DNA from 4 places in the Gluconobacter sp. GP1 genome. Region 4 is predicted to be linked to each of the others. Evidence: riboswitches for the same ligand, from Rfam matches in the RefSeq annotation. Region 4 holds a riboswitch; each other region holds the start of a gene.
The links. A riboswitch is a leader RNA that binds a small molecule or an ion and turns the genes downstream of it on or off. The one in region 4 is predicted to bind cobalamin.

Region 1 (7,591 bases), on a different contig from region 4:
GGCCATCATTTTCCCAAGTAGGCAGGATGACGGTATGAGGAACGTTACCTTACCCGTGTTCTAACAATGGAGACGCTCTGCCAGATGATGACGCGCCTTTTCCCGGTCTGGGCCATTCTGGTCTCGCTGGCAGCCATCGTGCTTCCCGCGCCGTTCCTGAAACTGTTGCCGGTCATCACACCGCTGCTCGCGTTCATCATGTTTACGATGGGTGTGTCTCTGACAGTGCAGGATTTTTCCCGCATAGCCCGGCGCCCTTATCCTGTTCTGGCAGGTGTAGGATTGCATTATCTCGTCATGCCTTTGGCAGCATGGGGGATTGCACATCTGCTCGGTATGCCTCCCGGTCTGGCGACAGGCATGGTTCTTGTGGGCTGTGTCTCTAGCGGCACAGCGTCCAACGTGATGATCTTTCTTTCCAAAGGGGACGTCGCGCTGTCAGTCAGTATTAGTGCCCTGTCTACTTTGGTGGGAATTTTTGCAACACCATTACTGACACGACTGTATGTGTCTGCGGGTGTCTCTGTTGATAGCTGGGGGTTGTTCCGAAGCATCATTACCATGGTTGCGTTACCGGTTTTTGCCGGTGTGATTGTCAATACGCTGTGGCATCGGACCATCCAGCGGATTGAGAGCGCCTTGCCGCCCGTGGCCATGGTGTCCATTTTGCTGATCATTGGTTGCGTCGTCGCTGGCGCCGGTCCCTCCTTGGCTCAAGCTGGCCCCCTTTTGATCCTGGGCGTTATTCTGCATAATGCGATTGGCTTATTGGGGGGATACTGGGGCGGCAGGCTTCTGGACTTCGATGAGTCCGTCTGCCGAACGCTTGCGCTTGAAGTCGGGATGCAGAACTCGGCGCTCGCCGCAACCTTGGGCCGTCTTTACTTCTCACCCCTTGCGGCGCTTCCAGGGGCAGTTTTCTCTGTCTGGCACAATGTGTCCGGCTCCGTTCTGGCCGCGTACTGGGCCGCGCGGCCTCTCAGTAAGGGCACGTCACGGATCAAGGCACCTTGAGATAATCCTGTATTCGCGGAACCATGAAATCAAGAAAGGCACGCACTCGCGGTGGGCTCTGATGTCCTGCAGGGAAGAGGGCATGAATGTCTTCTTCGTCCTGGATCGTGGCATCACTCAGAACTTCAACCAAACGGCCAGTCTTCAGGTCTTCACGGACATGATACTCCCCAAGCCGTGCCAGCCCGACGCCTTGCAGGGCCATACGCCTTACCGTTTCACCATTATTCGCCAGAAGGGGACCGTGCACGCGGCGGTCAATCAGCCGCCCTTTTTCCTGAAACGGCCAGACAGGGGTTGTGCGCTGGAAGTTAAACCCAAGGCATTGATGGCTGTCTAAATCCGCAACGGTCTGAGGCGTTCCGTGGCGTTCAAGATAGGTGGGTGAGGCTACAATCCTGCGTGGCACCGCCCCCAGGTGACGGACTGTGAGGCCTGAATCCTGTAGTCGGCCGACACGGAAAGCCACGTCTGTCCGGTCAAGGTAAAGGTCTGTTACGTCGTCAGAAAGTGAGAGATCAATTAGGATTTCTGGATAGGCATTCCAGAACGCGGGGAGGAATGGCTCCAGTCCAAGGGTGCCGAACGCAACGGACGCATTGACCCGGACTGTCCCTCTGGGCTGCATGGTTCCCGTTGTGAGGCTACGTTCAATATCATCGAGATCCGCTATCAGGCTGACAGCACGCGTATAATAGGTCTGTCCTTCCTGCGTTACGGAAAGGCGGCGGGTCGAGCGTTCGATCAGGCGGACACCCAGACGGGCTTCAATTCTGGCGATGAGCTTGCTGACGGTTGACGGCGTCATGACCAGCAGCCGGGCGGCTTCCGAGAAACTGCCGCTTTCGACTACCCGTAGAAAAACCTGCATTTCGCCAACGCGATTGTCCATCTCGATCTCATCTGTGAACGGGTTGCAGGGACTTTATTTAAAGCGCGCAAATTTTAAGGCGCGCATGACGCCAAGGGTGGATTGTCAGCTGCTTGAACAAGGCCGCTGGAAATGTTCTTCGCTACGAAACAAATTAAGAGATTTCCAGAATATATCGTTTAAAATCAAAATTCAGGCGGCTCTTTCTCCGAGCCGCCTGAACCTGAAGTTTAGTGAGCTGAACGAACGTCGTTGCTCTTTTCACGGATAGCCCGGAACTCGGAGCCACCTTTCCATGTCGGCCAATCATGCGAGAAGGCCGCATTATATCCGACCTGGCGGACAACATCGACGTCCTGCGCTGCACCTCGGACGTCCCAGTCAGGGCTCCAGGCATCGCAGGCCTGATGATAGCAGGCCATATACGCCGTCAGCCATTTGCTACCTGCGGCTGTTCCACCCTGAAGAAGATCGAACGGGCCCGCCATATCCATAACCGCGAGAACGGGCACGCCAGCGCGAGCGAAGGGCAGATGGTCCGCACGGTAGAAGGCTCCGCGCTCTGGCATGGCTTCCGGCTGGGTTGTACGGCCCTGCTTGAGGGCTGCGGCTGCGAAGTCGTCCTGCAGAGTGTCCTGTCCAGCGCCAATAATGAAGGCATTATGAGCTGGGCCTGCCATCTGCAGTACATCCATGGTCAGGTTAGCCGCAGTCTTGTTCAGCGGTGCTAGCGGATGGGCGACATACCAACTCGATCCCAGAAGGCCACGCTCTTCACCGGTCCAGGATGCAAAACTGACAGTCCGTTTTGGCTTTGGCCCGTTCTTGAAAGCTCGTGCGATTTCCAGAACGGCTGCAATACCCGAACCATCGTCAATCGCTCCGCGCCGAATAACGGTCTTGCCTGCGGCGTCAGTGCTTTTACCAAACGCATCCCAGTGCGCGCCGAACATCACGGTTTCGTCGGGATAATCCGTACCCGTGATCTTGCCGATGACGTTCTGGCTCTGGAGGTGATCGACCTTGACCGGCATGTCCACTGAAAGCGTCGTGTCATGAATGTTGACCGGATGGAAATCGGGCGAACGCGCCTGACGACGCAGACGGTTAAGATCCAGCCCGGCGCGCGCAAACAATGTTTTGGCTGCATTGCCTTCAATCCAGCCGATCATCGGTACGGACTTCAGGTCCTTATCGTCGTGAAGAATGTCATACTCTTCACCCTGAGGTGCGACGACCGTGCTCCAGGGATAGGATGCGCCCGGCGTATCATGAATGATCAGCGCTCCGGCTGCACCACGACGGGCTGCTTCTTCAAACTTGTAGGTCCAGCGGCCGTAATACGTCATGGTCTTGCCGCCAAAGCGGCCAGCGACAGGCTCTTCCGGTCCAGCATCGAAATCAGGATCATTCACCAGGAAGACCGCAATCTTGCCGTGTAGATCAACTTGCTTAAAGTCATTCCAGCGACGTTCCGGCGCCGTCACACCATAGCCCACAAAAACCAGAGGGACGTTTGACAGCTGAAGGCGTTCGATCGGCTGGAGCGTCGACATGACGATATCTGTCAGCTGATGAAGCGGCAGAGCAGTCTGACCCCGTGTATTGATCGTGGCGATTGCTTTCGGATCAGGACGGGTACGGATCATGGGGACATTCTGGGTCCATCCGCCATTTTCGCCGCCAGGTTCCAGTCCAAGCTTCTGGTACTGATCAATCAGCCACTTGACCGTGACGGCCTCACCTGGGGTGCCAGGGGCGCGTCCTTCAAATGCGTCCGAAGCCAGAACCCGCATTGTCTCCGACATTCGAGCCGGGTCGATAGGGCCGGAGGCACCTGCGTCAGACGCTGCGTGGGCCCCGGAAACGCCGATCGCGAGCGGAGCTATGGCAAAAGCGGCAAGAGCGGTAGCCAATTTCAGGCGGTTTCGAAGGGAAGATTTGTGCATCATGTCCTCAGTCTTTGTCATAACGCGTGTCTGACGAGATGAGGCACACCTTACACATCGGATTGCTGATCAGGAAATGGCATAAAATCATCGGACTGGCTGGTTGACGGAAAACGCGTGGCACCCCCATCTACGATTAATGACCACTCTTACCATTCCGGTTCTCCTGTCCCGCCATCCTCCCGTTGAGGGGAGTGAAGGCCTTTGTTATGGGCGACAGGAGATGGAACTCAGAGCGGGGTGGGAGGCTCAGGCCGCTGGCCTGCTGACCCTCGCAAAGGGCGCCGGCTGTTCAGTCATCTACACGTCACCATCGGCCCGGTGTCTGTCTGTCGCGCGAAGACTTGAGGCGCAGACCGGGTGGCCGCTGCGTTTGGATGACCGGCTACTGGAGCTAAATTTTGGCCAGTGGGAAGGGCTATCCTGGAATGTTGTGCCGCGTGTGGCTCTCGATAGCTGGGCCGACGATCCTGAAGGGTTTTCTCCCCCAAAAGGTGAAAGTGGGCGAGCGCTACAAGAGCGTGTGCAGTCTTTCTGGGCAGACCTCGTTCAGGCTGGAGAGGCCGCATTAGTCATTTCGCACGGCGGCCCACTTCGTCTCCTTGATGGGCTTGCCAAAGGAGAGAGGGCCAACCTGCTAGCACCTTCAATGCCGCAGGGCAGCAGCAGGCTCCATTACGTCAGCGTTTGATCCACTGACGTCGGTCCGGGTTTCTTGTTTCCCAGCCCATGCGCTCCAGTTCTGGCGTTTTGGCATGTGCTGCGGGGTATCCGATGCAAAGATACGCGATAAGGTTCCATCCCGGCTCGGCATCGAGAAGGTCCGACACGTGCTCGGGCTCAAGAATGGAGACCCAGCCCAGCCCAACACCTGCCGCCGTTGCAGCCAGCCAGAACGTATGGATAGCCATCACAGCGGACCAGGTCGTTGTTTCCGGCATGGTCGCGCGACCGAGGCCATGCCCTTGATCCGGGAATGTTTCGCAGAAGACTGCGACATGATGCGGGGCATCATCTAATCCGGCCAGTTTGAGCGTCGCATAGGAAGCTGCTTGTTCGCCTTCATATCCCTGAAGGGCTTCCCGGTTACAGGTTTCAAAGCTCTTCCGAACGGCTGCTTTTCGCTCTGGGGTTTCAACGAGCACGAAGCGCCAGGGCTCACTCAAACCAACGGAAGGCGCCAGGGTCGATGCATACAGGAGATCATCGAGCACCGATGCGGGCAGAGGGTTCCGTTGAAAATGTCGCGCATCCCGGCGCCATGTGAAAAGGCGCTCCAGATCTTTTCTGAAATCGTCTGAAAAGGCTGGTGCCGTCATGGTTTATCCGTTGCGTGCAAAAGGTTTGTCAGCGCCCGCCGTCAGGACACGGGATGCCAGAGGCCCGAAGAGCAGTCCGATCGTCGCCCACAGAACGATCTGCATCCCAAAGGCTGCCTCGCGGAAACGCCAGAGCACTGTTGCCGGGAAATCTGCTGGAACTTCATTGATATCAGGCATACCAGCTTGTACGGCGGCCACCAGAATGATGAAGACACCGAGGGAGGCTAGCACTCCGTTCCAGTGGCCCAGGCGCCGGATGAGTGGTCGGCTGACCATATAGGATGCAGCTGCCGCGCAAAGCGACAGAGCGATCATACCGAAATAGGCTCCGGTTCGTAGGCCAATGGTGGATGGGAGGCCAACGGCAGGGGGATTGGGAGGATATTTCAGGTCTGGCACCAGCACGAACACAACGAATGCTGCGGCTGCCAGAAGTGCAGATAAGGCTCGCGGCGAAAAGCGGCCTATGCGACCGTACACAAAAGCAAAAATAGTCGCGAAAATGCCGCCGTAAGCCGCGCCATACATCACGGCAGCGGTGAGAAGCCCGAAAGACGCCTGTATGCCTCGGCTGATAATTTCCGGTTCAGGCGGCTCGCCAGCAGCGAGGTCTTTCGCGCTCTCGAATGCAATTGCAAGATTGACCTGCGGCTCTCCAAAAAAACGCGCAAACACGAACGCAAGCAATGCGGCAGCAATCCCGGCAATCATGCCGCGGCTCAAAAGACGACCTGTCATGAAACTATGCTGCGTTTAATGGCAGGGGAAGCCGAGAAGATGGCGCCCATCATGAACAAATTCATGGACCGCATGGCCTGAGATCAGAGACGTCGCGCCTTGTTCTGCACCAACAAAATAAAGCAGCAAAAGGCTGAGTACGACCGTAAATGCAGCCCATGGAAGGAGCGTGCGGATCGGCAGCGCAACCGGTGCGGCGATGCTGGCGGGCAGGTGGGACGGGGAAAGGCTCTGGCTCATAATAGGCTCCGCTGGAAAAGCGCGTTCTGCGGTGGAAAATTGATAAAGGAGGTCTGGCTTCGCAACGTGATTTCACGAGCATTACAGTGGCGCGACCGCACCGGATTTGCACCGGTTTCTCCCTGCTTTCGCTAACAGGCAGGATGTAACCTTTCATGCGGGAGTGTCAACTTTTCCATGCTGAGGCTAGCACTGTCAGGAGAACGCACTCAGCGAGACTGGCCGTTGCTCCGAGTACGTCTCCTGTATAGCCGCCGAGCAGTTTCCGGGCTACGGCACGAACTCCAAGCATCGTGCACAGTGCAGCAAGAATAGTCTGAAGACCTAGGTGTGCGGGGAGGCAAATCACCGTCACGCAAAAGCCAGAGAACAAGGCGCCCAGTAGCTGATCCCGTGTCAGGTTGGAGAGCTGCTGTGCCAACCCATTGTCACGAGCAGGCTTTGTGAGGAACGTCAGGAGTGGGAGTACCGCGCGGGATAGCGCTCCCGTTACAGCCATTGCCGGCAAGATCATTGAAGGAGGCAGCGCTGCTAACGTCGTAACGCGGACGATTAAACTGATGACCAAAGCTAACGCCCCATAGCTGCCGATACGACTATCGCGCATGATGGTCAGGCGCTTTTCGGGAGTATGGCCCCCGCCACAGCCGTCCGCCATATCCGCCAGTCCGTCTTCGTGCAGGCCTCCGGTTAAGAGAATTTGTAGGCCGACACTCCAGGCAGCAGCTACCAGAGGGGGAACACTCAAGGCGCTCAGCAGTAAGAACACTGATGCGCTGAGAATACCGACAAGCGCCCCAACCAGGGGCCAACACCAGACAGACCGCGCCAGAGACCAGTCCTGTCCGCTGACGCGTAGCCATCCCAAGGGAAGGCGGGTCAGCAGGCCCGCACCACAGGCAATGTCTTCTCGAATGGTGCGCCAAAGCCTCATTGAATGGAGACGTCTGATTGGGAAACGGCAGCCTCTGCGAACGTCGCCATACCGTTGTGGCAGGCCAATGCCGCTCTGAGGACGGGAATGGCAACCGCAGACCCAGATCCCTCTCCAAGGCGCAAGCCCAGGTCCAGTATTGGTTTCAGCCTGAGGGCATCTGCCAGCCTGCGGTGACCAGCCTCAGCGGAACAATGCGAGAGCTGTGTGTGGTCGAGTGCTGAGGCGGTCAGTTTGATCAATGGCAGCACGGCTGCGGTACAGACAAAGCCGTCAAGCAGAACCGGGATACGATGGTGTCTGGCGGCCAGAACACTTCCCAGTATGGCGGCCAGTTCGTAACCACCCAGACAACGTGCGGTATCCAAGGGGTCGTTAAGTGACGCCGCGTGCAGACACAGGGCCTCATCAATAACAGAAGCCTTGAGGTTGACGCCCGCCTGATCGAGACCCGTGCCACGTCCTGCCCAGTCTGCGCCAGTGCCTCCTAGAAGGGCAGCACAGAGTGCGGCGGAGGGGGTTG
Region 2 (7,591 bases), on a different contig from region 4:
TTCTGACGATCCAGTTTCAGCCAGTCGTAACGAAATCCACCCACTACACGCAGATTGTCCCGCACTGTCAGGACGTCTTCCATGAAGATGCCTGCGTCCACCATGGTTGTGGGAGATTTCGTATATGGATACTCCCCCGCAAAACTCCCGACGGCCGCACTCTCAGGACTACTCAGAGAAACACTGTCCGCATATGTCGCGTCCGGAAAACCACGGTTTCGGATGAGCCGCACATAATACGCGTCTCCACCGACGACCAGACGGTTCTTCATTCCGAAAACGTGGAAATCAAACTGGCCATCCAGCGTGTCACCCACCTGATGCTGGTTCATATAAACATAGAACCGATCGCGACCGACCCGACCGGGTGCAATGGCATTTCCCGCTGCGTCCGTCTGCCCGGCTGAACCGATATAGCTGTAGGATTCAGCGTTATTCCAGTTGCGCTTGGCGTAAAGGACGTAGGTTTTATTGTGGAACGTCATGTTCTCCGTTGGCTGCCACGTCAGATGGAGCGTCGGAGTCACATTAACCGAGCCAGCTTTTGCATCCTTGGCATTGTAATACCGCCAGAGCGATGACCGGCTTACGCCTAATCCCTTGGAAGACGACAGCAGGCCGCCTACGCCATCATGGACCTGAGCCAGCGGGACCAAAGGGGTTCCATAGTACGTCGATAAGCGATCTGTCAGATAGTCGACGCCAAAGCGGGCTGTAAATTTCTTCGAAGGGTGCCAGAGCAACGTTGTCGTGAAATCGTTGCTGTGTGGGTCTGCGCCAGCAACGTATCCATCAGACGAGGTACGACTGAAATCACTTCGAATGGCCAAAGTGTCAGTAATGGGAACCGAACCGCCCACGCCAGCATTCCACGTATTGAAACTGCCATAAGATACCAGAGCATTAGCATGCGGCCCATCAAACGCAGGGTCACGCGTTCGCATATCCACCGTGCCGCCAACAGCGCCCTGCCCGTACAGAACAGACGACGGCCCCTTGAGAACCTGAACGCTCTCAAGATTAAAGCTGTTGAGCGGACGGTTCACCATCGTGGTCGGGCCGTAATAAATTCCGTCCCTCAGGATCAAAACCTGATTTCCGCTGAAGCCACGCATCATCATCTGCGCCGGACTTCCTGGAGATCCACCGGAAGAAACACCCGGTGCACTGTCTGCGGCGTCTTCAACGTGCGCATAACCGCGCTGTTCCGTCACGCTGCGCTGAATCACATTGATCGTCGCAGGATTATGTTGAACCGTGAGCCCAAGTCTGCCGCCGATAACAGCACTATCCTTCAGCGGCTGCGCCCGACCATGCGCCGTAATGTGTTCTTCTTTCGCTTTGGCCGCCGCCTTCCTGACGTCTTCTGTCTGGGCGAACGCAGGCTGAAAAACGGTCAATGCCGCAACGGGCAACACACCGACAAAACTGATTTTCCTCATGGATAACGCAAACTTCACTCAACAATGCGTCACTACGATGAGCAGGATGAACCATCCTGCTGCGTCCGGTGCACCCCGCCCTTTCGCTTCGTCCATGACCATTTTCGATGGCAGGTCTCCTGGCTTGCGGATCATCGGCAGATCGCGAGCCTTCCCAAGGCTGACGCCCCAGTGGCCGGGTTCCCGGAACCCATCGTGATCAGCCTCACCGCTCACAGTTGCGGGGGCAGCCGCAGCATTTCACTGCGTTCCCTTTTCATCCCCTTCCGGGGAACCATCATTGAGCAGGGGCATAACCGAAACTCCCATATAGTCAAACACGTATGTTATAACATATCAATAACTGAAGTTATCAATTTGAACAATGGAGGCCCCCTCAATCCTTGGAAGAGAAACCAAAACATGCCTAATCTCATGCTTCCCCACTCTGGACAGAAAGTGTCGCAGGATGAAGCTCTGTCGTTTTGGTCCCTTGGATCAGGAAACACCTGGACTCATTGATGACACTGGCATCCTGAGAAGCCTCAAAGGGATTCTGCCTGATATTACGGCTGCCCACCTGTCTCCAGAGCAGCTTGACGCCTTACGGGCCATTAATCCGAGCACTCTCCCTGTTGTTTCAGAAGCACCACGCTACGGTATTCCGTTCTCCGGTGCCGGAAAGTACATCTGCATTGGCCTGAACTATCGGGATCATGCCGAGGAAGCAGGCCTTCCCCTCCCCTCAGAGCCAATCGTCTTCATGAAAGCCATCTCTGCCCTGACGGGTCCGAGCGATGGTATTCTGGTCCCCCAACATGCCACCAAATTGGACTGGGAAGTCGAACTCGCAGTCATTATTGGCACAAAAGCGTCTTACGTCTCCCCGGAGAAGGCTTTGGAGCATGTTGCGGGATATTGTGTCGCCAATGATGTCTCTGAACGCTCATTTCAGATGCAGACAAGTCAATGGGACAAAGGCAAAGGCTGCGACACATTCGGGCCTTTAGGACCATGGCTTGTGACGACCGATGAAATCGCCGATCCGCAAGCACTCTCCATGCGGTTAGATGTCAACGGACACCGTCGGCAGACGGGGCATACCTCCAACATGATCTTTGACGTCCGCAGCATCATTTCACATGTCAGCAACTACATGACCCTGATGCCGGGCGATATCATTGCTACAGGCACACCTGCCGGCGTCGGAATGGGCATCAAGCCTCACGCAGTCTATCTCGAACCAGGGGATGTCGTAGAGCTGGAAATCGAAGGGCTTGGCATTCAAAGGCAGACCGTGAAGGCCAATTCTTAGCTGATTCGACAGAAAAACGTCTTTTACGAAGCGATTCTTGAAAAACACCCATTTTCATAATTATTTTTTTTGTACGAACCACTTGCCCGCTCAACGTCGCAGAAATGCTGCCTACAATGTTACAACTGCGAAGGTGCGTGAATTAAAGATTGAAGTTTCTGAGAATGAATATCATTTGTAACTTTAGAAATACGGGAAAGTCAGCTGAAATTCTCGTGAAAATTCATTTCCTAGGAGGCAGTTAGCCCTTTCCATGAGACTTCCAGCGTCGAACGTTCCTCAACGTACACATCTAGGCCCAATGCTTTTTACAGCACTTTTGCTGTCAGGCACGTGGAATGGCGCCTTTGCCGCGACCACTGATGACGTATCTCCAGAAGCTCGTAAGAAATCAGCTTCAACGACCGGTCTTAAAGAGGAACGTTCCGCTTCACCAAAATCGCAGAGCACGCAACAGAAACACGCGTCACAAGAAGATGAGACCCCCGGCAGCATTGAGCAGCTTCTGGTGCAGGGTCATCGCCGCAATGCCTCTACGGATGGTACCGGCACTTACACGGTTTCTGCGGTCTCTACGACGAAAATGCTCCTTAAACCGCTGGACGTTCCACAATCCATCTCAGTTCTCAGCAGCCAGCAGATGAAAGACCAGAACCTCAATACGGTTGATGCTGCGCTCAAACAGGTCGCGGGCGTGAACGTCAATATGTATGGCGACGGAACGGGCGGATACACTGCCCGCGGCTTCTCGTTACAGGCCCAGTATGACGGTGTTCCGTCCATGAGTGGGCTGACTTTAAGCCAACAGTATGATCTGGCCATCTACGATCGTATTGAAGTCCTGCGTGGACCAGACGGCATGCTTCAGGGCTCCAGCACACCCGGCGGGAGTGTCAATTTCGTCCACAAGCGCCCGACCGATGACTTTCAGGGCAATGCTTCGTTCTCGGCTGGCTCATGGAACAATTACCATGCCACCCTTGATGTCGGCGGCCCTCTCGCGCACTCAAAAATTGTCTCGGCACGACTTGTCGTCGCAGGCACCGACCGCAACCAGTTCTACAACAATGCCTATGATCGTCGCTGGACGATTTATGGCGTCACAGATGTGCACTTAACGCGGCATGATACCCTGACAGTCTCCGTCACGTCTCAAAGCAACGATACAACCCGTTATATGGGGCTTCCCCGTGCCAGTAATGGCGCGGATCTGAATCTGCCGACGAGCACGTTGGTGGGGGCCAACTGGGGCAAATCCGAAGTCCCGATGACTGAAGTTGAGGCACAACTGGAGCATCTCTTCTCTCATGGCTGGCGCGGGCGCCTCAACTACCGTCACCGAACCGCAGCCACCACACTGCAATACGCTTATCTCAACGCGTATAACGCGTCCGCAAAGACTGGCAATTTCGTCGCAGCCAATACACGGTATGACGAGACGAATGATGGCCTGGACGCCTACGTCACCGGGCCGCTTCACCTCTTCGGGCAGAAACATGTTCTGATGATGGGAGCGAACTACGATCGCTATCTCTATGAAGGCGGCGGTGCCAGTGCAAACTCCCGGACCTACACGGCGCTTGCCGGTATCCCTATCAATGCGAACAATGCCATTCCGTCTCTGGCTCTCCCTACCATTACCAATCGCTACTGGGAGCCATCCACGCAGTGGGGCGTGTATGGTCAGGCACAGATCAAGCCTGTTTCACGCTTTTCCATCCTGATTGGTGGCCGGGTGAGCGGGTATGTCAGCAAGACACGTCGTATTTCCCCAACTGTTGGTGCCACCAGCACCGATATCGACCAGCAGGGCATCCTGACCCCTTACATCGGCGGCGTTCTGCACCTGTGGCCGAATGTCACGGCTTATGTCAGCTACGTTTCGACTTTCTCGCCTCAGTCTGCGTTTGATACCACCGGGCGCCTTGCGCCTGTCCGAGGCAATCAGCTCGAAGGTGGTATCAAGGGAGAGTTCTTCCACGGGCACCTGGGCATGACCCTGTCTGGCTACAAAATCATCCAGAAAAACGAAGCCATCTATAACGGCACCATCGGCGCCATCTGTGGGCCCGGCGGCGTGGATGACTGCTACGTCGCGACAGGAAAAACACGCAGCCAAGGTGCCGAAGCAGAACTGATTGGCCGCCCTCTGGAGGGCTGGGACATCAATGCCAGCTATACTTATAACGACAACCGGATCGTCAATAACGGTAGCGCCACACAGTCTGGCCTAACCTATGCTGGCAACTCGCCCAAGCATCTGTGGAAGCTCTGGACACATTACAGGTTCGAGCCATATCGCGGGGCACAAAAGAATGTCTGGAGCATCGGCGGCGGCTTCAATGCTCAAACGAGTACATTCGGCACAAATCGCACCGTGACGCAGGGCGGATACATTATTGGCTCCATCCAGGCTGGATACCAATGGAACAAGTATCTTTCCCTCTCCGCAACACTGAACAATATCGCCAACAAACGATATTATCAGCGCCTGGGAAATCTGTACTACTACAACTACTACGGAGAGCCGCGGAACTTCATGTTTACGCTCCGTTCTAATTTCTGAAGCAAATCTCAGCCGACTTCATAAACTCTTTGATTGTACGCGGGGCTCCATAAATATGGATGTGCCGCGTTCAAAGCTTGGGGGGCCGTCTTCTCCGTATGCGTGTCCGGGCCAATCGTGCCCGGGTCGGTCTGTCTGGCCCACAGCAGTATCATGATAAGCCCGGCAATCAGGATAATGATTGTCAGAAGAACCCAGCGTTTTTCCATGATTTTTGCTCCTTGCGGCAATCAGTCACGCTTTTTGGCTGCCCGTTTGGATCATAAATCGGAGCTGGAGCCAAGGTTTCCGCTACATACAAGGAAATAACTCACTGACACCAGAACGGGACGTCCTTCGAAAAAGTCTTCCATCGCTTGGGAAGTTTTTTCAGGATCTTTTCCCGCTCCCGATGCGCCATGTGAATGATCGCATTTCCTGCTTCGGTGAGGTCAGGCCTTTCTTTTATCGCCTGCCTGACCAGAGCCTCTGCCGTTGCCGCATCGTTGAAACGACCAAACAGGTCCTGCAAATCCTTGCAATGGCCCATATAGGTTTCAACGCGGCTCCCCTTACACAGAGGAAGAATGCTCTCAATACTATAGCGCAACCCCTTCAGAGATTTACGGACGTCATGCAACTGGCGGTCTGACAGGTGCCCGATGTGATGACCCCGATGCTGGACTTTACGCGCCATTCGATCGAGCAGAACAGGCGCGTGGTCTTCCAAAAGCGCGTCAGCAGTCTCGGCTCCAAAAAAAGCTTCAGGGTCTTCCGTGCTTTGTCCAAGAGAAAGTAGCGTAGACGTTATGCTCGGATCAGTCAGTTTCTCTCGCATCTCCGCCAGTGCAGACGCTCGCTTTTCTTTGGCTAACTGAACGAATTCAGCCGCAATGTCCCCACTCACATAAGCCGGTAGAATTTCGGTCTGAAAAACATCCCAGTCTCGAACATTGCCGAGAAACCGCCCAGTTTGCTGAAAAACTGACATCTCATTCGCTAACGCTCCCTTAGGGAACAGAGGACGAAAAGCTTTCAGGATCGTTCGAAGCCGCCTGACGGCGACGCGCATCTCATGCACAGCATCGACGCTCCCGTGTTCAGCAGCAGGCTGCGCGGCAAGAAATAGCGTCAGAAAAGAACGAACAGACTGGCTCCACCCTTTTCCAACCGTCATGTCCCCTGCGAAAGGTAGCGCCGATTGAACTGTGACATCCTCATCATACTGCCCAAGCGCCAGCCGCACTCCCCTCATGGGAAGCGTCTCCCCCGTCAGCCATATGGGAAGATCACTTAAAGTCTGCGCAAAAGCATACAAATCTCGTACTTCACCGCTCAGGAGCGTCAAATCCAGTGCACAAACAGCTTCCGCTTGCTCTCCAGCCTGAACTGATCCGCGCGACAGAGACACCTTGAGGCTACTGGCACCAACCGCCGCCTTTCCCTGTAACTGCCAAAAATCTGTGCGGTATATTGGCAGAAGTGTGCCTGACAAATCGAGTTTTGCAGCCCCAGTGCCTTCGAGCAGCTTGATATCTGGACGTAATCCCCTCCGGGACCAGACCCATTGTTCAGGCCGCGTCATGTTAGGTAACCCGGCCCAGGAAACAGGTTCAAGCACCTGAACTGACGCACGGCCATCTCGCCCGGTGGAGAGTGCCCAATCGTGGCGAGACAATATGCCGGATGCGGTATCGTAAAATGTCCGGATCCGATGCCTCGGTCGCACGCTTTTCAAAGCGGGTGCTATGCCTGTGTGGTGACGAACGAGAGGCCATGCTTCTGGTAGAAAGCGAAATGTCAGACGTTGCGGCAACAGGCTTCGGATCATTATTCTTTTCCCTCCAGCATGACGGCCCATGAAGCGTAAGCCTTCATGCCCTACCGTTGCCAGAGGATAAAAGGCGCTTCGAGCGGAACACTCATGATCTCTGCAGCCGGAATGATCCGCAGTGTACACTCTGCAGCGGGGGCAGGAAGCTCAGTCTCAAGAGTATAGGCAATCCAGCCATCCGGAAGATGTTCTCCCTGTGTCAAGGACTTGATGCGCGGGTGCCCATCCTGAGCGTCAGCGTAGAGTTCAACACGCAGCAACGCAGGATCGAGCGTTCCGGGATGAATGAAGGCATGCGCTTTCTGATCCCCACCGTTCTCGGGAATGATAACCTCTCCGATCCTGAGGCCATTCCAGCCAGCAGAGAGAGCCTTTTGCCTGTCGAGAACCGTCCCAGCACTCACCCCATGGTCAAACAAGCGACGCCTGTAGCGCTGCGCACCAGTCAGATAAAACTGTTCGGTGTAATCTCGAAC
Region 3 (7,591 bases), on a different contig from region 4:
GGCGCGCGTAACACCATGGGCGACCATCTCGGAATCACACAGGATTGGCTTACCCGCCTGCAACGCTGCACGCGCTTTGCTAACAAGATCAGCCGTCATGGCGACTGATGCTGCGACCTCCACCATTCCGCATGCATGGATAATACGCACTGCAATCTTGGACTGTTCAGGCGTAAAACCCGACAGATCGGCCTCTGCACGGATCGTTGCGAAGGACCGGGCATAAATGGCCGCGCCATCCCGAATATAGTCGTAGGAAGAGGGTCCGGCGCTCAAACCTGTGTCTCCTTCAATTCATGACGCAACAAGGCCCGTATCTGCGGAATATCCCTGTTGTGCCATGCTGGCGTGTCTGTTGTGCGCCCATTGCGCACAACCTCATAATGCCCGTCATCGGCAACGAGCGTCATATCTGCCGCACGGGGATGCGCACACCCCTTTATGCAGCCTGAAACATGCAGCACACAGCCGGGCGGCACATCAGATGCCAGAGCCAAGGCTGTCCCGACAACATCTGCGGTGGCTTTCGCACATCCGGCACGACCAATACAGGCTTCCACTCGCAACAATGGATCTACCGAACTGGTGATGAAGCCGGGCCATGTTCCGTCCTGCTGTGGCAGAAGAACACTACGCCAAGGTGTAACCCGCAGCCGTGATGTCCCGGTAAGCTCTGCAAGAACTTCAAAGTCTTTGGCATGGCATCGGCCGAATGGCACACCAACGCCCATGACCTTCCCCGGCAGGGGACCTATGAGAGACACCGGACGAATACCCTGCCGTTTGCACGGAATGCCCTCTAGCCCGGCCTTCGCGAGGACGAATGCTGCTGTATCGGTGTCTCGCGATGGTCGGCCAAGGTCAGAATTTTCTGCACAAATCCGGGACATCACCACGGCTGCTCTGACAGCCACATCGTTATCAAGAGCTCTGGTCGCTATAGCGCCACAGACAACTGACCATCCATCCGGGCGGGACTGAAGGGCAATATCCGCTGATAACGTGCCTTCTGGAACATACCCGCCACCATCAACGGCCCAACCGAACTTGCCGCTCAGCGCCGACAATGCGTTTTCTTCGAGAAGCGCCGTCTGAAGCGATTGGGCGACGTCCAACGTCTCCGGATTACATGCAGGATCCAAGCCAGCAAGGGGTGAAACCAGAATGGCCCTTCGGCGCTCTTTTGCTGGATCAGGATCTACAAGCCCCTCCGCCAGTGCGCTTTCTAACGCGAGTTTTGCACTTGTCGAAGAAAATCCCCGTAACTGCACGTTGCCACGATTGGTCAGCTCAACAACCCCGTTTCCGAAACGTCGTGCCAAATCTGCAATCGCCAGCACTTGTGGCCCCTCAAAACCACCGAGCGGGGAACGGATACGGACCAGAAATCCATCTCGCGCTTCCATCGGCGCGAACATATCCGGACACCAGCCGCGAACAAGGGGGGAAACTGTCATTCGCTCCCACTCTCCAACATCGCAGAGACGCTATTCAGGCGCGGGTGCCAGAGGCCTCGACGGATCATATCCTGGAACCGCGTGCGCATTGCCTGACGTGCCTGAGGGTTAGCGCTTTTCAGGAAAGCATCACAGGTGTCATCGCCAAGCGTTGCGGCAAATACCAAGTCAAACTGTTGGTCAAACCGAACAGAAAGGGTCGCGGCGAAAGCGCAGAGCGCGTCCAGCCCCCGGGCAATTTCCGCACCTCCCCGATAATCATGCCGCTGCATTCCGGCCAGCCAACGGGGATTGGCCAGACGCCCTCGAACGATGCGCTTCACTTCGTCTTCAACTCTTCGAAGACGGGGCGCATCCGCATGGGACGTGTCGCCATGCCAAAGGACGGGATCGGCCCCTAGCAGAGCCGCCGCCGCTGCAAGTCCACCCTCATGAGCAGCAAAATCCGGGCTTTCGAGAATATCCGTCTCTGCATGGTCCTGCACATGCAGGATTGCATCTGCCCGTGCCAGATTTTGGGCCAATGCTGCGCTGCTACGTGTCCCGTCACGACCGCCACCATACATCCAGTCGTTGCCATCCAGATAGGACTGGCCAAGATCAGATCGTTCTTCCCAGTTACTCCGCGTGAGAGCGTCTTCAATGCCTGTCCCGTACGTACCGGGCGCTGCACCAAAAATCCGCGCTCCAGCAATTTTTCGGGCCTCACCCTCCAGATTTCTCACACGGGCAGACAACGGGTTCCATTCCTCGCCTTCCTCCAAACAGGAAACAGCTTCAACCACCTGATCGAAAAGAGAAATCTGTGCCGGAAAAGCGTCCCGGAACAATCCTGAAATTCGAAGGGTCACATCGACACGCGGACGATCGAGAACAGCCAGTGGCGTAATTTCAAATCCTGATACACGACCGCTCGACGCATCCCACGTTGGCTCAACTCCCATCAGGATCAGAGCCAGTGCCAGATCCTCTCCCCCCGTGCGCAGGGTGGAGGAACCCCACAGATCTATAACGATGCTTTGAAGCGGCTCGCCCTCGTTCTGCAAGTGACACAGCAGGATCTGCTTAGCCTGCGTTCGGGCAAGCTCTACCGCAGAAGCCGTGGGAACAGCTCTCGGGTCAAGCGTGAAAAGATTGCGCCCGGTCGGCAGAACTTCCACTCGCCCACGTGTCGGAGCACCAGACGGCCCGGGTTGAATGAACCGTCCTTCCAGCCCAGCCAGAAGTGCCTTCATTTCCGCATCTGCGCTGGCTTCGATCAGAGTAGCAACCGTTTGCTGGGGCACCTGTGCGACAGAAGACACCATTTCGGCCAATTTCTCGGCATGCGGTGCTACTTGACCAAAAACATGCAGACCATCACGGATCTGAAGGTCCTTCACATCACATAGATAAGCATCCAGCCGCGCCAGAGCCTCTGCTTCGTCACCTTCCCCCGCTTTGACGCCACTTTCGCTCAAAAGCCCCATTCGCGTGGCTCGGTCCAGAATATCGCGCTTCAGAATGGCGCCACGACGCCTGTCCAGACCATCCGCCTCTGCAAACTCATCGATCAGTTGTTCCAGCTCTGCCATGTCCGGATCAAGTCCGGCCTTCATAACAGGCGGTGTCATATGTCCGATGGTGACTGCGCCGAGACGACGTTTCGCCGAAGCTGCTTCTCCCGGATTGTTGACGATAAAGGGATACAGAACCGGCAAAGCGCCGCGAAGAACGGCGGGAGCGCACTGATTGGAAAGCGCCACAGCGTTGCCAGGCAGCCATTCTAGAGTGCCATGCGTTCCAAGATGAACCATGGCATCTGTCTGGCAGACATGACGTAGCCAGAGGTGGAACGCGATATAGGCGTGGCGTGGAGGTGTATCAGGGTCGTGGTACTGGGCTTTACGGTCCTGCGCGCTGCCACGATCGGGCTGGACAGCGACTACGATGTTACCCAGCGCCACAAATTTAAGACAAAATGAACCGTCCTGAACGGCGGGGTCTTCCGCAGAGGTGCCCCAACTCTGTGTCACAGCGTCCCGGAAGGGAGCGGGCAAGCGCGCAAAGAGTTCGTTATAATCGTTCAGAGACAAACAGGGCTGTGGCAGGTCGTCACACAAAGCTCCCACCAACGCCCTGCTGGCGGGACTTTTAGCAGATCCACAGTCATACCCTACCTGTTTCAAGGCACGAAGGATGGATTCAAGGCTATCAAAAGTATCTAACCCGACAGCGTGTGCAGTCTGTCCATCTGCACCGGGATAATCAGAAAGGACAATCGCAAGACGCTTCTCGCGCGAAGGTGTTTTCTTGAGCCTTGCCCATGCGTGAGCTTGCTCTGCAGCAGCGGCAATACCCGGTTGAAAGGGCATATGCCTTGCCGCATCCCCCGGGACTGTTTCGGATTTGAAGGAGATCGGAGACGAAGAAATTCGCCCATCAAGTTCTGGCAAAACGACCTGCATCGCGAGGTCGGACTGCGAGAGGCCGCGCCCGCTCTCAGCCCATGCCGATGCTGTCACACCAGGCTGCAAAACCTGAAGAACGGGAACAGCAGCAATATCAAGAGGAGATGCCCCCTCTTTTCCGCGCGCAGAAAAGAAGGTCGCGTTCAGAATAATGTCTGGCTGAGTTTCAATCAGCCGGCGCTGAATCCACTCGGCAACATCCGGGTTCTTCAGCGATGCGACATATAGAACATCTGTCGCGACCCCGGACTTTTCCAGTTCATCGGCAAGACCGTCAATCGCTGCTGTATCTGCAGCCAGAAGGTGAGCGCGGTAGAAAACGATTGTGGCTCTTAAAGAAAAATCCGCTGTCGTCTGGCGATAAATTCCAGCTGGGGGGAGCGCCGCGGGTTGCCCTGAAACGTCATCTCCATATCCGGCAAGATGAGCCATGAGCAAAAGGGCACGACGTGCATTCTCAGGACCACCTTCCCTCAGAAACCCCGTAAGTCTGGAATGCTTTTCGGCTTCGACGCTCGACCACTCTTCAAGCCGTGCATCCTGACGGGCATCTCCGGGCAACAGAGCCAGTGGAATGCTGTTCCTGCTACAAAAATTCCGGAGTTCTTCCGCCCCATAGCGCCAGTAATCCACCCCACCAAGAAGCCGTGCGATGACGCATCGGGACGATGCTATGGTCTGCTCAATATATAAATCGACCGACATGGGGTGTCGGAGGCGAGCAAGATTGACCAGCCGCAGCGAAAAACCTGCGCCGTTCGGGGTCTGCTCATTCAGATTGGAGTACGCCCGCTCAAGCGCCAGAAGATCGCTATCCGAGAAGGACAGAAACACGACGTCAGCAGGCGCATGACCGAGATCCTCGGCCACGTCCTGATCGTCTATTCCGTGTCGTTCCCGGACAAGCAGATGCATCAGGTCAGTCCGCCAGCAATGCGGCTTCGATGGCTGCGCGATCCAGGCCTGTCTGGCCAATTACGACGAGGCGCCCGTCCCGGCCTGCATCTGCGAGAGGCACATCAAATTCATGACGGAAACGGGTCCCGACACCCTGCACGGCCAATCGCATTTTCTTGCCCTGCACGGCTGCAAAGCCTTTCATGCGGAGGATATCGAATTGCCCCGCAACCTCGCTCAGGCGTTTGAGTAATGCTTCAGCACTTTTCTGCTCTGGAAGGACCACGACGAAACTCTCGAAGTCATCATGTTCGTGGTCATCTGCGCCATCATGATTGGACGGACGCGCTTGAAGATCGTCCTCGGCACCGGCACCAATTCCCAGCAGAACAGCGGGGTCCAGTCGTCCCTCTACTGCCCGCAGCGTAATAACTTTCCGCGGCACGGCCTCGGTAATACCCTTCTCAACCGCATCAATCCCGGCTTCGTCCAGAAGATCAGTCTTGTTCAGAACAATCAGATCTGCCGCATTCAACTGATCTTCATAGACTTCAGCCAACGGATTATCATGATCCAGAGAAGGGTCAGCAGCCTGCTGTGCAGCAACAGCTTCCGGATCGTCGGCAAAGCGACCCGCGGCGACAGCAGGTGCGTCCACAAGCGTAATCACACCATCAACGGTCATGCGGGTACGGATCCCGGGCCAGCTGAATGCCTTGAGAAGAGGCTTGGGCAGCGCAAGGCCAGATGTCTCGATCACGATGTGCTCTGGCGGATCAGGACGATCGATCAGAGCCCCCATGGTCGGAATGAAGTCGTCTGCAACCGTGCAGCAGAGACATCCGTTGGTGAGTTCGACGATATCCTCGTCAGCACATCCTTCGATCCCGCAAGACCGTAGAATTTCACCGTCAATCCCAAGTGAACCGAACTCGTTAACGACGATCGCAATACGGCGTCCATCAGCCTGTGCGAGAAGATTTCGCAGAAGGGTTGTTTTCCCTGCCCCCAGAAAACCCGTGATGATCGTAACCGGAATCTTGCGACCGGAGCCTGAAACAGTCTGGGACATCATGAAAGTTCCTGTGAAGCAGACAATGAAAATGGAAGTCGGGCGATAACCATATCAGAAAGCGATGCGGGTCGCTTTGACGGCATCACTGTTCCGGTTTTCGATGCTCGGTAAAGCTGGAGGTAAGCCAGCAGGTCAGACAGCTTTTCCGGACCAAGTTCACCTAGAACAAAAGTCCATTTTTCCGGCATGGAAAGCGTGGCAATACAGCCTCGGCTACAGGCTGCCATACATTCAACGGGCTGGACGCTGAAATCACCTTCAGCAGCCTGGCCAAGCAAGGCATCGTAGAGCTGTCGCCCCTGAACAGGATCATTCCCAACCGGTAGACCGCGACGACACGTCACACAGACGTGGAAAACTGGCGAAACGGATGACTGGCCCGCTTCAGCATGAGGCAGTGGATCTGCCATGGTTTCGTCTCTCTTGCAGCCACAACGGCATAACAAAAGGCGCGATGAAAGGCCTTCGCAATCGCGAAAGTGACACGCACATGATGGCGCGCCCTCACAGTCCGGGCACCCCGCCGGATCATGACACTTGGCTCAGATGGCAGGTCTCCTGACTCACGGCTGAGGCGCCATTAGCACCTCCTCTCCCACCGGGCCTTCCCAGATCGAAATCCAGTGGCTGCCTTTCCTGAAAGAAAGACTGGCAGGACAGAAAACCGTCCACAGTTGCGGGGGCAGTGCCGGGTTTGACCTACTTCTAAGGCCGCACCAGCTTCCCTTTTCATCCTCTTCTCAGAGGAACCATCAAACACTCTCCTATCTCTGGGATGAAAGCGTGTCAAAGCCCGGGAAATGGGCTTATTTCATTTTCAAAGACAAACCCGCCGCCACAAACAGCACTTCTCCGGCGACTGCGGCGATCTTCTGATGAAGAAGGCCCGCTTCATCGCGGAAACGACGAGCCAGGGCATTGTCCGGGACAATTCCGAGCCCTACCTCGTTGCCCACAAGAACGGTCCGGCCTTTCCGTGTTTGCAACGCCTCGAGAAGATCTTTCGTCGCGGCGTGTACATTACGATCTTCCAGAATGAGATTTGTCAGCCACAAAGTCAGGCAATCAACCAGGACTGGCGCGCCCTGCTCGACCTGTAAAACACCAGCGATATCAAATGGCTCTTCAACTGTGCGCCACCCTTTGTTCCCACGGGTGGTACGATGCAAATCTATCCTGGCCTGCATTTCTTCATCAAAAGCCCGACCGGTCGCGAGATAAACCCAAGGGGCCGGAAGACCAGTGATGATTGCCTCAGCGATCCTGCTTTTTCCTGACCTGGCGCCCCCGAGGACCAGTGACACATCCGGTAGTCCTGTTTGCGTGATGGTCTGTGCCACAATATCTCCTGCGCCTTCTTCTTGCATGGTCACTGATAACAGCACAAAAGACCTGTCATGCCACCGCACATCATGCCCTCGTCCTGTCAGCCCCCTTTCGCCAGCATGGCAGAACTTCGCACTGCCTGCCTGTCACTTCCAGAACCCGACCCAAAAGTCGCCGCCCTGATAGCGGAGCGAGACGCAACTCTGACCAAACCTCCCGGCAGCCTCGGGCGGTTGGAAGAGCTATCCATTTGGCTCGGTGAATGGCAGGGCCATCAGAAACCAACGCTAGAGCACGTTCAGATAACGATTTTCGCAGGGAATCATGGTGTGGTCCGCCGGGGGGTATCTCCGTGGCCTGCGGATGTGACAGCCCAGATGGTGTCG
Region 4 (7,591 bases):
TTCTACGGCCCAGTCCAGATAGGATTGCCAGTCTGCGCGACGGAGCGGCAGGCCTTCACGCAAGGCGGCTTCGTCAATCTGGATAATGCCGCATCCAGCTTTCTCCAGATCGCACACTTCATCCCGGATCGCGAAAGCGATCTGTCGGCACGTTTCCGAACGCGGCTGATCGTCTCGTACGAAAGACCAGTTCAGGATCGTGACAGGTCCCGTCAGCATACCTTTCATCGGGCGGCTGGTGATGGACTGGGCATATTCCCACCATTCAACCGTCATGGCTTTTGGGCGTGACACATCCCCGAAAATGATGGGCGGCCGGACATAGCGAGACCCGTAGGACTGCACCCAGGCGTGCTTCGTGAACGCAAAGCCGGAAAGCTGCTCCCCGAAATATTGCACCATGTCATTGCGCTCAAACTCGCCATGCACCAGCACATCAAGATCAATCTCTTCCTGCCAGCGGATGGTCCGGGCGGTTTCTTCCCGCAGGAAGGTTTCGTAAGCCTCGGAAGAGAGCTCTCCTCGTGCATGATCCGCACGGGCTTTGCGGACTTCCGGCGTCTGGGGGAAGGACCCGATTGTTGTCGTTGGGTAAAGCGGCAGCCTGAGTTTGGCCTGTTGCAACGGACGGCGCGCGGGGAAAGGGGAAAGGCGCTGGGTGAGAGCTGGGTTGCGATCTGCAGAGCGTGCCTGAACGGCAGGATCGTTGATTTTCGTGGAAGAGCGACGTGCCTGAAGAGCCGCAGCGTTTTCGGCTAAAATGGTTTGCACAACGCCCCGGCCTTCATTCAGGGCGCGCGCCAGTGTGTGCAACTCCTCGATTTTTTGAACGGCGAATGCGAGCCAGGATTTTACATCCGCGTCCAGATCTGTCTCCCGTTCCAGGTCAATGGGTGTGTGGAGGAGAGAGCAGGACGGCGCGAGGATCAGGTCACGCTGGCCCACCAGCGGTTCAAGATGGTCCAGAAGCGCGTTCAGGTCGGCCTTCCAGATATTCCGCCCATCCACTACGCCGAGAGACAGCAGCAGATCAGGTCGTGCTTTTTCCAGAATGGATGCAAGCTGCTCGGGAGCGCGGACAAGATCCACATGCAGGCCGTGAACTGGCAGGCTTAGGGCGATGTCCTGATTGTTTCCGAGCGCACCGAAATAAGTGGCGAGCATCAGTTTCAGGTCTGGAACTGTGGTTGTCAGAGTTTTGTATGCTGTCTTGAACGCTGCGGCAGCATTTCCCGGCAGATCCAGAACAAGACACGGCTCGTCAATCTGAACCCAATCTGCGCCTTCTGCTCGGAGGGCGTTTAGAACCCGTTCATAAACGGGCAGCAAGGTAGGGAGCAGATCAAGGCAATCAAACGCCGGGCCGTCACATTTTCCCAGAAGCAGGAAACTGACAGGGCCGAGCAGAACAGGGCGTGTCTCAATCCCAAGCGCCTTGGCTTCACGATATTCATCCACCGCTTTTGTGGAGGCGAGGCGGAACGTCTGGTCTGCTGCGAATTGCGGGACAAGGTAATGGTAGTTCGTGTCAAACCACTTGGTCATTTCGGCGGCAGGGACATCCTGAGGGGTGTCATGAGCATGACCGCAGCCACACTCTTCGGATGTCGTCTGGGAGCCGCGCGCCATGGCGAAGTAGGTTCCCAAGTCCACCTTGCCCTGCACGTTGCCGTAAATGGCGGGAACAGCATCGACCATTGCGGATGTATCCAGCACATGATCGTAAAGCGAAAAATCGTTGGAAGGGATGATCTCTGCGCCGAGGTCTTTCTGGCGCTGCCAGGCTGACGCCCGAAGGGACGCGGCGGTGGAAAGCAGATCATCGGCGGAGGAATTTCCCGCCCAGTACTGTTCAAGAGCGGTTTTCAGTTCACGGCGGGTGCCGATACGCGGAAAGCCCAGAGTTGCGACGCGGACGGTCATGAAAGCCTCGACAGGTTCGTGGCAGTGCGCTCGCAGGGCATGCAGGATCGTTCACGCCCCGAACAGGAAATGTGCGGCGTGGAGACATGCGTGACCCGTCCGGAACGCCCCGCCGGAGGATGTTATGTGCCGTGGCAGGTCTCCTGGCTTACGGGTCTCCGCGCTGATTCCGCCTTCCCGGACTTTCGCCCAGTGGCCTGTATGGAATCGGCACTCGCCGCTGACAGTTGCGGGGGCAGCGCCGGCTTTGCACCGGCTTCCCTCTTAGCCACGCCGGATGCGTGAACATCCGGCATGGAACCATGACAAGCCTTATGACTGCCGCATGTTCTAAAAAAGAGTCAATAGCTCTTGCTCATATAAAGAACTCCTTATATGTAAATCCGCATGGAACAGGCCCTCATCATTTTCCAAGCACTGGCAGACATGACCCGTCTGCGGATTCTGGCCCTTCTGCGCGAGATGGAACTGTCCATCGGCGAGGTGGCGCAGGTGCTCGGGCAAAGCCAGCCCCGCGTGTCACGGCATGTGAAGATCCTGGCAGATGCGGGATTGATTGAGCGCCGCAAGGAAGGAAGCTGGGTCTTTTTGACTTTGGGTGTTCCGGAACGTCTGGAGCCTGTCTTTATGGCGCTGGATCGATGGACTGCGCGGGAACCGGCGGAAATCCGTGCGGATCGTATTCGCTTGCAGGCCATTCGGGATGTTCGTGCGCTCGCGGCGGAAGACTGGTTTGAAACCCACGCAGCAGAATGGGACGCATTGCGTTCCTTGCATGTGTCCGAACAGGAGGTCGAAGCAGCGATCGTAAAGACGCTTTCAGCATCTCCGATCGGCCGGCTCGTGGATATAGGCACCGGAACAGGTCGCATGATGGAGCTGCTGGGGGCCGGCGCTCAAACAGTCATCGGGTTTGATCGCAGTCCTGCCATGCTGCGATTGGCGCGGACCAAGCTTGCGGAAGCTGGTCTGGAGCAGGCTGATCTGCGGCAGGGGGACTTTCAGGCCCTTCCGTTGCCAGAGCATTCAGCCGATGTCGCAGTCATGCATCAGGTTCTGCACTACGCACAGCATCCGGCTGCTGTAATTGCGGAAGCCGCGCGTATTCTGGATGCCAACGGTCGCTTACTAATTATCGATTTTGCCTCCCATAACCGGGAAGAACTTCGCACACGGGATGCGCATGTCCGGCTTGGATTTACCGATGCGCAGATGGCGACGTGGTTTCGCGCAGCCGGTCTGGTTCCCGCAGAGCCGGTGGCTCTTGAAGGCGAACTGACCGTGAAACTCTGGCTTGGCCAACGCCCCAACTGATCCGAATTATTGAATAAGGAGCTGGCGTGATGCCCGCACAGACAGGGCCTCTGCCCGCAATTTCGTTCGAGTTTTTCCCCGCAAAGTCGGAAAAGGCAGCCGCCACGCTGCTGGAAAACGCAAAAACGCTAGCTGCTTTTGGTCCGCTGTTTATGTCCGTGACGTATGGGGCAGGTGGGTCAACACGGGACCGCACCCTGGCCACCCTGAAAGACATGGTTCGGGAAACTGGCGCGCCAATGGCTGGGCATCTGACCTGCGTGGGAGCCTCCAAAGAAGACGTCAATGCCGTGGCGCAGGCGTACTGGGACGCTGGTGTGAAGCACATTGTGGCTCTGCGTGGTGATCCGCCGCCGTCAGCCGGGGGCGTCTATGAGCCTCACCCGGAAGGCTACGCGGGGGCAGTGGATCTGGTGCGCGGGCTGAAGGAGATTGCGCCGTTCGAAATCTCCGTTGCGGCATATCCGGAAACGCATCCTGCCGCGCTTAGCCCGCGATCGGATCTGGAGCATCTGCGAGCGAAGATTGATGCGGGTGCGGACCGGGCCTTAACGCAGTTCTTCTTTGAAGCGGACACATTTCTACGCTTCCGGGACCGCGCTGCGGCCATTGGAATCGAGCGGCCGATCGTGCCGGGTATTCTTCCGGTTGGAAGTGCTGCGCAGGCCTGGAAGTTTGCCGATATGTGTGGTGCGAACGTGCCGAAGTGGATGCGCGACCTGTTTGAGGGGCTGGATGAAACGCCCCAGGCACGCGCGTTTGTCGCGGCCACGATTGCCGACCGGCTGTGTCAGACACTGAAAGCTGAAGGGGTGGAGCAATTCCATTTCTATACGTTGAATCATGCAGATACAGCATTAGCCCTTTGCCGCCTTCTTGGGCGACGTCCGATCTGAAGCGGAGAGGGCTGGATTTCCTGCGTAAACGGGGTGACAAAAGGGAATGACAAGATTCCCGATCGTTCTTCTCGACTACGATGGTACTCTGGCGGAAACGCAGCCGGCCATTCTTCGCAGCCTGAAGGAAGCCTTTGAAGCCAGCGGCTACAAGGGCCCTTCATCAGACGCCCTGAAGCATCAACTGTCAAAGGGTGGGACGCTTCAGACGCTGTTTCAGGCGATCATTCCCGACAGTGATGTTGATGATGCGAAGGCTTTTGTTCGTCATTATCGGGCTTATTACCCTAAAGCCGATCAGGAAGAGACCGTCCTGTTTGACGGGGTGAAGTCAGTGCTCGACGATCTTAAGGCTGACGGGGCAACGCTGGTAATTCTCAGCAACAAACATGCTCCAACTGTTCATGCCAGTATCGAGCGCTTCGGGCTTGGTGGGTGGATCAGCAATGTGATCGCGTCCGAACCAGACTATCCGCACAAGCCGGATCCCCGCGTCATGACGGACCGTGTGCGGCCGTTGTTCCCGGAAGTTCCCGCATCGGATTTTCTGATGGTTGGCGACACGGCGGCAGATCTTGGATTTGCCCGCAATAGTGGCATTGCATCCTGCTGGGCGAGTTATGGGCACGGGTCTGCAACGCAGTGCATTGACCTGAAGCCGGATTTCCAGATCGACAGTATTGCCGGGCTTCTGAACGTCGCCCGCTAATACAGTGTGGTTCAGCCCTTGGGGGCTGGACCAATGCTGCCGCGAGCGACGAGTTCTGTTTCCAGAATGACGTTCTTGTTCTGGCGGCCGTCCTGCTGGGTTAGAAGACGGACTGCCTCCATGCCTTTGCGTTCATGAGGCTGCCGGATTGTGCTGAGGTCCGACAGGGCAGCGGCAGGAATGTCATCAAATCCAAAAATCGACACGTCTTCAGGAATGCTGAGACCCGCCGCACGAATTGTCTGCATGGCGCCAATTGCAACGCGGTCGCTCATTGCCAGAATTGCTGTCGGTGCATTTTGCCGGTTCAGCAGAAAGCGCGCGCCTTCAGCCCCGGACTCTTCAGAGTTGATCGGAATTTCCCAAGCCGGCACGTTTTCGGGGGCAATACCGGCTTCCTGGAGGGCTGTTAAGTACCCCTCAAGACGCATGGCAATCGTGCTGTGTGCAATATTGGCGCGACGCTTGGCTGTCAGGATGCCAAAATAGTCGTCATGGGCAGTTTTGAGAGACAGGATACCGAAGCGACGGTGTCCTAGCTCAAGCAGGGTCTTTGCCGCGTTGTAGGCGGCTCCACGGTCATCAATGCCGACATATGGCACGTTGTCCAGACGAGGCTGATCCACCACAACGAGCGGAACGTTCCGCTGCTGCGCCATCAAAACGCACCGGCTATCGGGGGCCACGGAATAAAGGATGTACCCGTCGACCGCAGCATTACCGAGCGAAACAGGTGTGTTCATGTTGCGGAGGCTGCTGCCTGCTGAAATCAGGGCCAGATCCGTTTCCATTTCGTCGCAGCTTTTCGCGACGCCGTTCAGGACGGCGAGAACGGCAGGATCAGAAAATGCGTATGGGAGATCTTCACTGAAGAGAAAGCCCAGTGCCCCGGAATGCCCGGTTGCAAGCTGTTTCGCTGCTGGATCAGGGCCTGTATATCCAAGCTCCTGGGCCGCTGCGAAGATCTTTTCCCTCAGCGCAGCCGAGAGTTGGCCCGGCCGGATATAGGCATTCGAGACTGTCGTGTGGGACACCCCGACCTGTGCCGCTACATCCTTGAGCGTAACCTTGCGACGACCGTACTGACGGGTTGTTTTCATATGTTATCCAATAATGAAAACGCTGCCTTCGTGCAATCCTGACGGAAGAACGAGAAGGCACCTAATATGCAGGTGCCTTAGGTAAATGCTGGTCTGAACGTCGTCTGCCCATCTTCACGATTACGACAAGAGGGTAAACGTCTCAGTTTTTTGGCTTTGTTGTCGCAGTATTTTTCTGCGGAGCAGGTTCAAACATCGCCCGGCATTTCGGGCTGAGCTGATCCATCTTCTTTCTCATGCAGGCTGTAATCTTGGCTTCGTTAGGAATGGCAAACGTGCACAGGCGGATGGCGTCACCTTGGCAGGCCTGTTTCTGCTCGTCGCGTGTCGCGGCTGACGCCGTGCCAGACAGGGCGCCAAAACCGGTCAGGCAGGCCAGAAGCATCAGATAGCGGGTCATGGACCTTCTCCTTTTCCATCTAAAAGCGTTTGATAAGCAGGACAGTTTCCGTTGGCTCGCACGGTGAAACAGGGTGTGGTGCAAGCCGGGTTCTGGTTATCGGGAGAGCGGACGGACGATGCGTGCAAACCTTGCGCCTTCCAGGGAAGAACGTTGGGCACCGGGTTTGCGTGAAGGGGCTGTAGCTGTTGGTGAGACTGCCAGTCCGTCAGGGCGGAGTGTCATGATGAGCATTCTGGCGCGAGCGGCATCAGGCGTATCAGCCATGCAGTAACTGATGGCGCGGGACTCTCGCTGAGACTCAATCAGTCCACTGCGGCGGAGGGTGCCGAGATGCTGGCTCAGTGTTGGTTGGCCAATACCTGTCATGGTCTCAATTTCACTGACAGCATGTGAGCCATCGAGCAGGGCCGACAGGATCATGAGGCGTTGAGGCTGCGCGAGCAGGCGCAGCCATTCGGCAAGATTTCGGCTTTCTTCGAGGGCGAGAAGAGTCATGGGCGCGGCTTCTTCGGCTGAAGGAACCAGCTCGGACCTGCTTTCTGAACTGCTTCCTGGGTCTGAAGAGGGGGAGCAATAGCGGCCTGTCCAGGCTGCCAGCCTTCCGGTGTTAGCACGTTGGAGCGATCTACTTCCTGCAAGGCGGAAAGCATACGCTGCAACTCGGCCACTGACCGGCCAACGCTGGCAGGATAGCTCAGGATGGCGCGAATAATTCCCGTCGGATCAATGAAAAAGACGGACCGTACCGTGGCGCTGTCCTGTGCTTCCAGATCCATCATTCCGTAGGCGCGGGCGACCTCCATGGAGGGGTCTTCAACGATCGGGAAAGGAATGCGGACATTGAAGCGTTCTTCAATGGCCGTAATCCACGCCAGATGAGCGGGAAGACTGTCCGCAGAAAGCCCAAGGAGAACGCAGTTCCGTTCGCGGAAAAAGGTCTCCACTTTGGCAAAGGCAATGAACTCGCTCGTGCAAACGGGTGTGAAGTCCGCCGGGTGTGCGAACAGCATGACCCAGCGGCCTCTCAGCGAACTCAGTACGAATTCACCGTGGGTTGTGCGTGCCGTAAAATCGGGGGCCTCGTCGCCTATGCGAAGGGGGAAAAAGGCGGAGTCTTCAGTGAGTGGGCCTGTCATGATGCTGTATCCAGCCTGTCCGGGTCTTGACTGTTGATAGTTTATTACTTTATTAAACACATAATTGTTTTCTTGGAAATGTGTAACTCCAGAGGTGAAAACGCCATGCC

Region 1: linked by a shared signal. The riboswitch ahead of R5H23_RS03800 (CbtB-domain containing protein) and the one ahead of metE (5-methyltetrahydropteroyltriglutamate--homocysteine S-methyltransferase) in region 4 are both predicted to bind cobalamin.
Region 2: linked by a shared signal. The riboswitch ahead of R5H23_RS03655 (TonB-dependent siderophore receptor) and the one ahead of metE (5-methyltetrahydropteroyltriglutamate--homocysteine S-methyltransferase) in region 4 are both predicted to bind cobalamin.
Region 3: linked by a shared signal. The riboswitch ahead of R5H23_RS03780 (DUF1636 domain-containing protein) and the one ahead of metE (5-methyltetrahydropteroyltriglutamate--homocysteine S-methyltransferase) in region 4 are both predicted to bind cobalamin.

What each region holds. Positions count from the first base shown of each region.
Region 1 covers NZ_JASGXC010000001.1:843,585-851,175, reverse strand. The annotation lists gene R5H23_RS03830 (bile acid:sodium symporter family protein) at 85-1,014, shown strand; gene R5H23_RS03825 (LysR family transcriptional regulator) at 1,001-1,906, opposite strand; gene R5H23_RS03820 (M20/M25/M40 family metallo-hydrolase) at 2,116-3,834, opposite strand; gene R5H23_RS03815 (histidine phosphatase family protein) at 3,974-4,525, shown strand; gene bluB (5,6-dimethylbenzimidazole synthase) at 4,515-5,153, opposite strand; gene R5H23_RS03805 (CbtA family protein) at 5,157-5,894, opposite strand; gene R5H23_RS03800 (CbtB-domain containing protein) at 5,910-6,134, opposite strand; cobalamin riboswitch at 6,163-6,304, opposite strand; gene cobS (adenosylcobinamide-GDP ribazoletransferase) at 6,301-7,068, opposite strand; gene cobT (nicotinate-nucleotide--dimethylbenzimidazole phosphoribosyltransferase) at 7,065-7,591, opposite strand, start outside.
Region 2 covers NZ_JASGXC010000001.1:812,258-819,848, forward strand. The annotation lists gene R5H23_RS03655 (TonB-dependent siderophore receptor) at 1-1,442, opposite strand, end outside; cobalamin riboswitch at 1,534-1,736, opposite strand; gene R5H23_RS03660 (fumarylacetoacetate hydrolase family protein) at 1,891-2,736, shown strand; gene R5H23_RS03665 (TonB-dependent siderophore receptor) at 3,038-5,302, shown strand; gene R5H23_RS03670 (hypothetical protein) at 5,311-5,511, opposite strand; gene R5H23_RS03675 (CHAD domain-containing protein) at 5,613-6,866, opposite strand; gene R5H23_RS03680 (hypothetical protein) at 6,983-7,144, shown strand; gene glgP (alpha-glucan family phosphorylase) at 7,163-7,591, opposite strand, start outside.
Region 3 covers NZ_JASGXC010000001.1:835,777-843,367, forward strand. The annotation lists gene R5H23_RS03760 (precorrin-8X methylmutase) at 1-276, opposite strand, end outside; gene cobG (precorrin-3B synthase) at 273-1,457, opposite strand; gene cobN (cobaltochelatase subunit CobN) at 1,454-4,822, opposite strand; gene cobW (cobalamin biosynthesis protein CobW) at 4,827-5,879, opposite strand; gene R5H23_RS03780 (DUF1636 domain-containing protein) at 5,876-6,289, opposite strand; cobalamin riboswitch at 6,410-6,648, opposite strand; gene cobU (bifunctional adenosylcobinamide kinase/adenosylcobinamide-phosphate guanylyltransferase) at 6,686-7,246, opposite strand; gene cobT (nicotinate-nucleotide--dimethylbenzimidazole phosphoribosyltransferase) at 7,292-7,591, shown strand, end outside.
Region 4 covers NZ_JASGXC010000002.1:69,491-77,081, forward strand. The annotation lists gene metE (5-methyltetrahydropteroyltriglutamate--homocysteine S-methyltransferase) at 1-1,923, opposite strand, end outside; cobalamin riboswitch at 2,039-2,243, opposite strand; gene R5H23_RS04870 (metalloregulator ArsR/SmtB family transcription factor) at 2,311-3,237, shown strand; gene metF (methylenetetrahydrofolate reductase [NAD(P)H]) at 3,267-4,133, shown strand; gene R5H23_RS04880 (HAD family hydrolase) at 4,180-4,842, shown strand; gene R5H23_RS04885 (LacI family DNA-binding transcriptional regulator) at 4,854-5,942, opposite strand; gene R5H23_RS04890 (hypothetical protein) at 6,085-6,342, opposite strand; gene R5H23_RS04895 (helix-turn-helix transcriptional regulator) at 6,439-6,840, opposite strand; gene R5H23_RS04900 (peroxiredoxin) at 6,837-7,481, opposite strand; gene R5H23_RS04905 (MBL fold metallo-hydrolase) at 7,587-7,591, shown strand, end outside.